3 regions of the Streptomyces sp. NPDC045431 genome follow, and region 2 is predicted to be linked to each of the others. Evidence: riboswitches for the same ligand, from Rfam matches in the RefSeq annotation. Region 2 holds a riboswitch; each other region holds the start of a gene.
What was found. Region 2 has a riboswitch for cyclic di-AMP ahead of AB0A69_RS04615 (LysM peptidoglycan-binding domain-containing M23 family metallopeptidase). Riboswitches for the same ligand answer to the same signal wherever they lie in the genome.

Region 1 (3,263 bases), on a different contig from region 2:
ATCACCCCCGGGCCGCCCACCTGCCGCCGCAGCACCGCCTCGTCCAGTACCGCCTCCAGGCGTAGCGGCGGATCGCCGAACAGCACCTCCTGGCGGGCGAGCCGCACCTCCACCAGCGAGTCGACCGCCGTCACCGGCAGCCCGTCCAGCGCCGCGCGTGTCACCGCCCGCGCGTAGTCGGCCGTCTGCAGCAGGCCCGGCACCACCGAGGTCTCGAGTGTGCGCGCCGCGCACGCCTGCGACTCCAGGCTGATGAAGTCCTGGTACTGCGGCGGCAGCACGCCCCGGTACGCGTGCCACCACCCCGTGCCGCCGCCGTCCGCGGCCGCGCCGGAGAGGGCCTCCACCAGCGCGCGCTGGCGCGGTTCACGTACGCCGTAGGCGTCGAGCAGCCGTGACACGTCCTCGCCCGTCACCCCGCTGGCACCCGTCTCGATCCGGCTGACCTTCGACTGGTGCCAGCCGACGAGCCGGGCCGCGTCCCGGCTGGTGAGCCCGGCTCTCAGGCGCAGCCGCCGCAACTCCTCGCCGAGCTTGCGGCGCCGCACCGCCGGACCGTGCCGCGTGCCCCGCACGACAGCCCCACCTCCCGCCCTCCGGAACGCTGGACCAACCCGCCAGTCTGCCCGCCGGAACCGCTCTCGCGTAGCAGGGTTCACCGCTTCGAGCGACAGATATATGCATATCTTGGGGGATCGGCCCCACCTGGGGCGACATAAGTGGCACTCTGGCGCGAAGCGCAATCCGAGGCCGTCCTCGCACAACATCCGCTCCCTGTCGGAGTCCGGCCCCGGTGGGAAAGGGACAGCGTCGCCATGGCAGACCACCAGGAAGCATCCGTCACTCTGCCGAGCGATCCAGCCTCGGTCTCCGCAGCCCGCAGATACGTGGCGGACGTTCTTACCGAATGGGGCCTGCCGGCCGAGTCCGACACGGCGGACGCGGTACGGCTGATCGTCTCCGAGCTCACCACCAACGCCGTCCAGCACACCTTCGGGCAGTCACCGACCTTCACGGTGGACATCCGGCTGGAACGGGACGAGCAGCTGCGCATCGGTGTCACCGACAGCCACCCGCGCTGGCCGCAGCGCCTGCCCGCGGCCGTGCAGCAGGACAACGGCCGCGGCATGGTCATCATCCGCTGGCTCACCGCCGAACGCGGTGGCCGCCTGACGGTCACTCCGACCGGTGAGGGCGGCAAGACGGTGTGGATCGCCCTGCCCTGGTCCGTCCCCGTCCGGGGCTGAGCGCCCGCCCGGTACGGCGGCGGCCCCGTACCGCCTGGGCGTGCGGTACGGGGCGTACGAGCCGTCGCGTCAGCGCACGCGCCCGTAGTAGACCGACTTCGACCAGATGCGGTCGAGCTTGACCACCGAACCCGACTTCGGTGAGTGCCAGATCTTGTTGTCCCCGGCGTACAGGCCCACGTGGTAGACGCGTCCACCGGAGTGGAAGAAGACCAGGTCACCCTTCTGCCGCTGCGACGTGGAGATGTGGCGGGTCTTGTTGTACTGCTGCTGCGCGGTGCGCGGCAGCGTCTTGCCGGCCTTCTTGTACGAGTAGAGCGTGAGGCCGGAGCAGTCGAACCGGGACGGGCCCGCTGCCCCGTACGCGTACGGGGAGCCCTTCTTCGACGCGGCGACGTTCAGCGCCTTCGTGGCGTGCGTCGCGGCGGCGGCCTCGGCCTGGGGGACGGCGCCCGGCGCCAGCATGGTGCCGCCGACGGCGGCGAGCGTCAGTGCCGAGACGGCACCGGCTCGGGACAGCAGAGACGGGACATGAATCTGCGCGGTCATAGCGCAACCCTTCGTCAGCCGCCTGTGAAGGATGACCTGTCGGGTTCGGGCTGGCGAAGTTGCCCGGCCGCTGACGCGGCTTCACCCCAAGGGGCGGCCATGGTGCGCTCGCCCCGGACTGCTTGGGTCCTCCACTCCTGCCGATCCACTCCTGTCGACCAGTCGTCCGGACGGCGGCAGGACTCGGCGTCCGCCCGGGCCGCCCCGCCGCGGTGGCGGGGGCTTGTCGTCGAAGGGATCTTGACCCATGACAGGGCGAAATTCCGAGTCGAAACGGAAGTTTGTGAGGCTCCTCACGACTGATCCATTCGAGTGGACAGAGGCGTTTTGGCGCGACGCGACGGCCGATTGATGATCCGTGGACCAGCGGCGGAAGGTGATGTTCCGCCAGATGCGTACACCATGGGCGCAACTCGTACAGTGCGTAATTCCCTCGTTTGCGTACGCCGAACGAGGGTGGCTCATCGGCCCTTCTGCGCCCATCCGTGCTACGCCGAAATCCCTCATCAGGCGGGCTCCTGAGGGGGCGTCATCCGCGCAGCCCGACATTCGCCATCGAGAACGCACGGCGCACGCGCCAGCGTCCGGGTGTGCGCCTCGCCCTCCCGTGGTCATGCGTCGAGCGCAGTGCTCCCGCGGTGCGGCCGTGCGCCCGCCGAGCGCCCGGTTGACCCCACTCCGGGGGTCGGAAGCGTGCGGGATCGTTTCATCGTCCTCGTGCGGGTGACCGGGCGCGTATCCGGGGTGTGGGGGTGGGTAGCCAGGGGCCGACTCGAGCCAACCGGCGAGTCAGAACCCGTCACCCCGCCACAGGGAGGGAACCCGTATGCGTCGCATCGCGGCCGTCGTCCTCGGAACCATCGCACTCCTCGGATCCACCGTCACCACCGCCTCGGCGGTGGCGGTGCCGGACCCCACCGCCGTCCTCGACTGCGTCACCACCAGCGCGACCGACCTGACCACCATCGTCGACCCCGCCGCGCCCGCCCTCCCCTCGGAGGTCCCGGGCGCGAGCTGCCTGGCCGTCTGAGGCGGGCACCGCGGCTCGCCGGGCGGCACGGGCGCACCCGTACCGCCCGGCGAGCGGCCGCGCCTCGTATACGACCCGCGCTGCGGGCCCGGCGGGTGGCCGCTCGTGTCCCATGGCCAGGCAAAGCGGTAGTTAACCTGCTGGAAAAACTTCTGCCCGAGATTGAAATATCTCTCCCTCACAATCGTTTCCGCAGGTCAACAGAGTGTTGAAGCCGGATAGGGTCCCGCTGCCGCCCGGGGTCGTGCCGGGCGGGAACATGTGAGGTGAAACGTGCAACTGAGCCCGCACGAGCAGGAGCGCCTGCTCATCCATGTCGCTGCCGACGTGGCGGAGAAGCGCAGGGCACGCGGGGTGAGGCTCAACCACCCCGAGGCCGTCGCCCTCATCACCGCGCACATCCTGGAGGGGGCCAGGGACGGCCGGACCGTCGCCGA
Region 2 (3,263 bases):
GGCCCGGCGCGCGGACCTGTCACCCGCGCACCTCTCCCGCCTGGAGACCGGTCGGCGCCAGCCCTCGCTGCCCATGCTCCTCGGCCTCGCCCGTGTCTACGGTACGACGGTGTCCGAGCTGCTCGGCGAGGTGCCGCCGGAGCGCGACCCGATCGTCCGCGCCGGGCGCGCCGAGCCCGTGGAGGCGGACGGCTGGACGTACCACCAGGCCGGCGGCGCGGGCCGCGCCCTGCAGGCCCTGCGCGTGGAGGTGCCGTACGCCGCCGGGCAGAGCGATCTCGTACGCGTCCACCCGGGGGAGGAGTGGCTGTACGTCCTCACCGGCCGGGTACGGCTCGTGCTCGGTGACGTGGTCCACGTCCTGGACCCCGGCGACAGCGCGCATTTCGACTCGCTGACCCCGCACCGCATCGCCGCGGCCGGCCGCCGCGGCGCCGAGCTGCTCTTCGTGCACACGCTGCTGCGGAGCGCCGCGGCAGACCTGTGCCTCGGCGGCACCGGCACCCACCGCTGACGGACCCCCGGAGAGGGAGAACCCCATGTCCTACGAAGTGAAGTTCCCGCGCGGGCTCGTCATCCGGCTCTTCGCCTACCTGGTGGCGGGCCACCTCTTCGCGGCGTTCCTGTACCTGCTCTTCGCGCTGGGCACCGGCTGACGGCGGCCCGCCCGGGCCCGGGGCTCAGCCCGCGTCGACGAGCCGCTCGCGCAGCCGCTCCCGCGTCTCGGGCGCCAGCTTCAGGCCCTCGGAGAGGTACCGCTCGGTCGTGCCCCAGGTCTCCTCGATCGTCGCGAAGGCCGCCCCCAGGTACTCCAGGCGCGCGTCGAAGAGCGGGCTGAGCAGCTCCATCACCTCGGGCGACATACCGGCCGGGGAGCTGTCGCTGCGGTGCACCTTGTAGCGGCGGTGCGGGTCGTTGGACTTGAGGTAGTCCGCCTCGATGGCCTCCCGCTCCACGCCGACCGCGAGCAGCGTCACCGCGATCGACAGCCCCGCCCGGTCCTTGCCCGCCGCGCAGTGCATCAGCGCCGGGACGCTGTCCTCGGCGAGGGCGTGCAGCACACGGCTGTGCTCCGCCGTGCGCTCCTTGATGATCATGCGGTACGACTCGGACATCCGCGCCGCCGCCTGGCCGTCCGCGAGGATCGAGCGCAGCTGGTCGAGGTCGCCGTCACGGACCATCCGCCAGAACTCGGCGCCGTCGGCCGGGTCGGTGAGCGGGATGTTCACGTTCCGGACGCCGGGGAGCTCGATGTCCGGGCCTTCGAGCTTCTGGTCGGCGGCGTTGCGGAAGTCGAAGATCGTGTGCAGCCCGAGGGAGCCGAGGAACGCCGCGTCCTCACCGGTGGCGTGCGCCAGGTGGCCGCTGCGGTAGAGCCGCCCGTGCCGGACGCGGAGCCCGTCCACCGTCGGCAGCCCGCCCACGTCCCGGAAATTACGCACACCGGACAGATCGGGCTCGCTCGACGGGGCCTGCGGCACCTGCTGCGTCACGGGGACTCCTCCGCGTCTGACGTCGGCGCCGGCCGCCGACGATGTCGCGATCCGACGATACGACATTGGGTTCCCGGGGCAATCATCCGCGCGGCCGTGGCCGCGGCCGCCGCGACGGCTCGTCGAGGTATGACGCTTCTGTCCGTATTGGGGCGTTCGGCATAACCTGCCCCGATAGCAAGGGAGATGGGTCTCGGCACGTGAGCAGCGTCATAAAAGTGACCGTCCGTGGCCGGGCTTCTTCCACAATTCCCCTGCACCCAGCGGGAATTCATGATCCGTAATCCACGGAGGGTGACCGGTATTCCGTAGCGGTACGGCGCAAAGGAATGCACGAGGGAAAGCGGCGGCTTGTTCGCGCCGACCCGGCTGTCCTACGGTCACCGCAATCCGGCCGGACCGCCGAATCCTGCCGCCGGCCCGGAATTCAGCACCCACCCACGTGTGGCAGGAGCGGGGGACCCAAGGTAAGTCCGCCGAGCCCGGAATTCCGGGACCGGCTCGGGGTTAAGTCGCGTCACCACGCGGCCGGGCATCTCCAGCCCGAACCCGACAGCTCACCTCGCAGGCGCCGGAGAGGAATTCGCCATGCCCGCCAAGGGTAAGCACCGCCGTCCCAAGTCCAGCACGCTCACGCGTGGTTTCGTCGCCGCCAGCACCGGTGGCGCGGCCATCGCCCTCCCGCTGCTCGGCGCCACCGGTGCGCACGCCGCGGAGCAGAGCGCCGCGCCGGCGACCGCTCCGCAGCAGGTCGTCGCCGCCGCGCAGACCACCCAGGCCGCCGCCAAGCCCGCGCCCCGTACGTACACCGTGGTCGCCGGCGACTACCTCGCCAAGATCGCCCACAACAAGAACGTCAAGGGCGGCTGGCAGAAGCTGTACAAGGACAACCGCGAGGTCATCGGCGAGGACCCGTCGCTGATCCTGCCGGGCATGGAGCTCACCCTCGGCGCCAAGGCCGCCCCGGCCAAGGCGAAGCCGAAGGCCGACGAGGACCGCAGTGAGGCCCGCGCCTCCCGCTCCGCCGCCAAGCCCCAGGCCCCGGCGGCCAAGGCCGCCCCGGCGCAGTCCGCCCCGAAGAGCAGCGCCTCGGGCTTCACCGCCCCGGTCGACTCCTCGATCACCACCCCCTACCGCGCCTCCGGCTCCATGTGGTCCTCCGGCTACCACACCGGTGTCGACTTCGCGGCCTCCTCCGGCACCAGCGTCAAGGCCGTCGGCCCCGGCACCGTCGTCTCGGCCGGCTGGAGCGGCTCGTACGGCAACGAGGTCGTCATCAAGCACACCGACGGCACCTACTCGCAGTACGCCCACCTCTCCCAGCTCTCCGTCTCCTCCGGCCAGAGCGTGAGCGGCGGCCAGCAGATCGGCCTCTCCGGCTCCACCGGCAACTCCACCGGCCCGCACCTGCACTTCGAGATCCGCACCAGCCCCAGCTACGGCTCGGACATCGACCCGCTGGCGTACCTGCGCCAGCACGGCGTCTCGATCTGACGCACCGTCGGCACACCGCCGATCCCGCCCCGCCCGGCACCGTGCCCCACGGTGTCGGGCGGCGGCGTATTCCGGCTTGGGTGAATCTTGACCGGTGGCGTATCTCACGCTACGTCAACCCCTCCTTACGGTCGCGTAGGTCACATGGAAGGAGGCAGGATGTGCTCCCGTGGCAGACGATTCGACCTTCAGAGACAGTGGCGTATTCGGGTCGTACGTGGCGATCGGTGACAGCTTCACCGAAGGCGTCGGAGACCCCGGACCCGACGGGACGTT
Region 3 (3,263 bases), on a different contig from region 2:
CCCGGTGCGCTCCAGGACCGCCTCCAGGACCACGGCCGGACCGGCGCCGGATTCGGCGATGGTGCGCAGCTCGTCGAGGAGCGTGTTGAAGCGCTTCACGGCGTTCGCGGAGCGCGCCGCCATGCCGTACGCCTCGTCGACGCGGCGCAGCGCCTGCGGGAAGGTGATCTTCTCGCGGAGGGCCAGCGCCTCGATCATCGCCTCGGCGCGGTCGCCGATGCCCCGCTTGGGCACGTTGAGGATGCGGCGCAGCGGGACGCTGTCCTCCGGGTTCGCCAGCACGCGCAGATACGCCAGGACGTCCCGGACCTCCTTGCGCTCGTAGAAGCGGACGCCGCCGACGACCTTGTACGGCAGGCCGACGCGGATGAAGATCTCCTCGAAGACGCGGGACTGGGCGTTCGTCCGGTAGAAGATCGCGACGTCGCCGGCCTTCGCCTCGCCCGCGTCCGTCAGCCGGTCGATCTCGTCGGCGACGAACTGCGCCTCGTCGTGCTCGGTGTCCGCGACGTACCCGGTGATGCGCGAGCCGGGGCCGGCGTTCGTCCACAGGTTCTTGGGGCGGCGGCTCTCATTGCGCTCGATCACGGCGTTGGCCGCGGAGAGGATGGTCTGGGTGGAGCGGTAGTTCTGCTCCAGCAGGATCGTCGTCGCGTCCGGGTAGTCCTCCTCGAACTGGAGGATGTTGCGGATGGTGGCGCCGCGGAAGGCGTAGATCGACTGGTCGGCGTCACCGACGACGCACAACTCGGCCGGGGCGAGGTCGTCGTAACCCGTCCCCACCAGTTCGCGTACGAGCGTGTACTGGGCGTGGTTGGTGTCCTGGTACTCGTCGACGAGGACGTGGCGGAAGCGGCGGCGGTAGTGCTCGGCGACGTCCGGGAACGCCTGGAGCAGGTGGACCGTCGTCATGATGATGTCGTCGAAGTCCAGGGCGTTGGCCTCGCGCAGCCGCGCCTGGTACATCCGGTACGCCTCGGCGAGCGTCTTCTCGAAACCGTCGGCGGCCTGGTCGGCGAAGGTCTCCTCGTCGATCAGCTCGTTCTTGAGGTTGGAGATCTTGGCGCTGAAGGACTTCGGCGGGAACTTCTTCGGGTCGAGGTCCAGGTCGCGGCAGACCAGCGCCATGAGCCGCTTGGAGTCGGCGGCGTCGTAGATCGAGAAGGACGACGTGAAGCCGAGCCTCTTCGACTCTCGGCGCAGGATGCGGACGCACGCACTGTGGAAGGTCATCACCCACATGGCGTTGGCGCGCGGGCCGACGAGCTGCTCGACGCGCTCCTTCATCTCGCCGGCGGCCTTGTTGGTGAAGGTGATCGCCAGTATCTGGCCCGGGTGGACGTGCCGGGTGGCCAGCAGGTGGGCGATGCGGTGGGTGAGCACCCGGGTCTTGCCGGAGCCCGCACCGGCCACGATGAGCAGCGGCGAGCCGGTGTGGACGACGGCGGCGCGCTGCTGGTCGTTCAGCCCCTCCAGCAGCGCGGCGGGGTCCACGACGGTGCGCGGCGCACCGTCGCGGTGGTACGCGTCCCGGGCCGGGGGCACGTCGAAGCGGTCCCCGAAGAGGTCGTGCGGGACCTCCTCCGGGGCCGGGGCGTGGCCCTCGGCGTCCTCGGGGGGCGGCGGCGGTTCCTCGGAGGTGTGGTTCCGCAGGTCCGCCAGGAAGCTGTCGTCAAAGAGGCTGCTCATCGCCTATCGAGTCTAGGCCGCCCCACTGACAGTCGGGGCCGAACAGACTTCGTCGCAGAGCGCGATGACACATAAGCACCGCGTAAAGGTCACGAAAATGTATCCGGCATATCGAACATCATCCTTCACAGCACCACCACACGTTGGCTAGCGTGCCGCACAAGCGGACCGTTCCCTCATCGGCGAACCACGCCGATCGGACCGCCCACGCCGAATCCACTCTCCCCGCACGGGAGTTGGAACCGGGGACCCACCATGCACCATGGGGTGAATCGGCCGCTTCCGCAGGCCGTAGGGCACCTTCCGTTCGCCCGAACCCGCCGGTTGACCCGGTAGGCGGTCTACGGAAGGAGATGCCGGCCTTGGCGTCGCATCGCAAGCCGCGCAGCAGCACCACCCGCACGTTCGGTTCGTTTGGCACGTTCGGTACGAATTCCCCCGCCGTCGGGGTCACGACGGCCGCCATCGCCTCGGTCACGACCCTGCTGTCCGCCCAGTCGGCCGAGGCCGCGCCGGGCCGGCCGACGGTGGAGGAGGTGCAGAGGAAGATCGACGACCTCTACCGGCAGGCCGGAGGCACGGGTACGCAGGCGCAGCGGTACGCCCAGCCCGTGCGGCCCGCCCCGCCGGCCCAGCCCGTGCGGCCGGCCCAGCCCGTCGAGCCCGCCCCGCCCAGCCCGTACGTCCCGCACATCGAGGCGGAGCCGACCGCGAGGCCCGACAACGATGCCGTCGAGGCCGCCGAGGCGTGGAAGGCGGAGATCCCGGCCCCGCGGGCCGAGCCCGCGAAGACCCCCGAGGCGCTGCGCGCCGGCAAGCGGACGGTGCAGCGCAAGCTCGCGGAGGCGCACGCCCTGCTGGCGCGGGAGGAGACGCGGACGGAGACGCTGAGCGAGACGCCGACCGGGACGCCGACCGGGACGCGGGCGGAGGCCCCGGCGTACGGGCCGGAAGCCCGCGGGACCGAGAACGGAACCGGTCACGGGCCCGACCGCACCGCGGCCGAAGCGGACAAGGTGCTGGCCTTCGCCCGCGCCCAGCTCGGCAAGCCGTACGTCTGGGGCGCGGCCGGCCCGAGCTCGTACGACTGCTCCGGCCTGACCCAGGCGGCCTGGAAGGCGGCGGGCGTCGACCTGCCGCGGACCACCTGGGAGCAGGCCCGCGTCGGCACGCGCGTCTCCATGGACGAGCTGCGCCCCGGCGACCTGGTGTTCTTCTACGACGACATCAGCCACGTCGGCGTCTACCAGGGCGACGGCGTGATGATCCACGCCCCGCGCCCCGGGATGAACGTCCGCGAGGACGCGGTCCACTCCATGCCGCTGTACGGCTGCGTGCGCCCCGCCTGAGGGGCCCGCCTGAGGGGGGCGGCCCGCCCGTGGGAAGCGGGCCGCTCAGGTCACATCAGGTCCAGAGCGTCGCGATGAAGATGTTGGCGACGGTGAGGCCGCCCACGGCGCCGAACAGCGCCTTGTCGACCGTCTCCTCGTCCCGCTTGACGTAGACCAGACCGAGAATGACGACCAGGATCGCCAGCTTCACGCCGATCTTGATGTTGTTCACGGTCTGGTCGT

Region 1: it holds a riboswitch for cyclic di-AMP, as region 2 does, so the genes downstream of both, AB0A69_RS14770 (C40 family peptidase) here and AB0A69_RS04615 (LysM peptidoglycan-binding domain-containing M23 family metallopeptidase) in region 2, are expected to answer to the same signal.
Region 3: it holds a riboswitch for cyclic di-AMP, as region 2 does, so the genes downstream of both, AB0A69_RS16065 (NlpC/P60 family protein) here and AB0A69_RS04615 (LysM peptidoglycan-binding domain-containing M23 family metallopeptidase) in region 2, are expected to answer to the same signal.

Annotation. Positions count from the first base shown of each region.
Region 1 is NZ_JBEZAQ010000005.1:245,773-249,035, reverse strand. It holds gene AB0A69_RS14780 (helix-turn-helix transcriptional regulator) at 1-575, opposite strand, end outside; gene AB0A69_RS14775 (ATP-binding protein) at 816-1,247, shown strand; gene AB0A69_RS14770 (C40 family peptidase) at 1,317-1,796, opposite strand; cyclic di-AMP (ydaO/yuaA leader) riboswitch at 1,801-1,982, opposite strand; gene AB0A69_RS14765 (hypothetical protein) at 2,623-2,826, shown strand; gene AB0A69_RS14760 (urease subunit gamma) at 3,100-3,263, shown strand, end outside.
Region 2 is NZ_JBEZAQ010000002.1:54,649-57,911, reverse strand. It holds gene AB0A69_RS04630 (helix-turn-helix domain-containing protein) at 1-514, shown strand, start outside; gene AB0A69_RS04625 (DUF6126 family protein) at 540-656, shown strand; gene AB0A69_RS04620 (tyrosine-protein phosphatase) at 681-1,493, opposite strand; cyclic di-AMP (ydaO/yuaA leader) riboswitch at 1,919-2,077, shown strand; gene AB0A69_RS04615 (LysM peptidoglycan-binding domain-containing M23 family metallopeptidase) at 2,082-2,987, shown strand; gene AB0A69_RS04610 (SGNH/GDSL hydrolase family protein) at 3,157-3,263, shown strand, end outside.
Region 3 is NZ_JBEZAQ010000006.1:135,789-139,051, forward strand. It holds gene pcrA (DNA helicase PcrA) at 1-1,689, opposite strand, end outside; cyclic di-AMP (ydaO/yuaA leader) riboswitch at 1,888-2,044, shown strand; gene AB0A69_RS16065 (NlpC/P60 family protein) at 2,043-3,038, shown strand; gene AB0A69_RS16070 (hypothetical protein) at 3,094-3,263, opposite strand, start outside.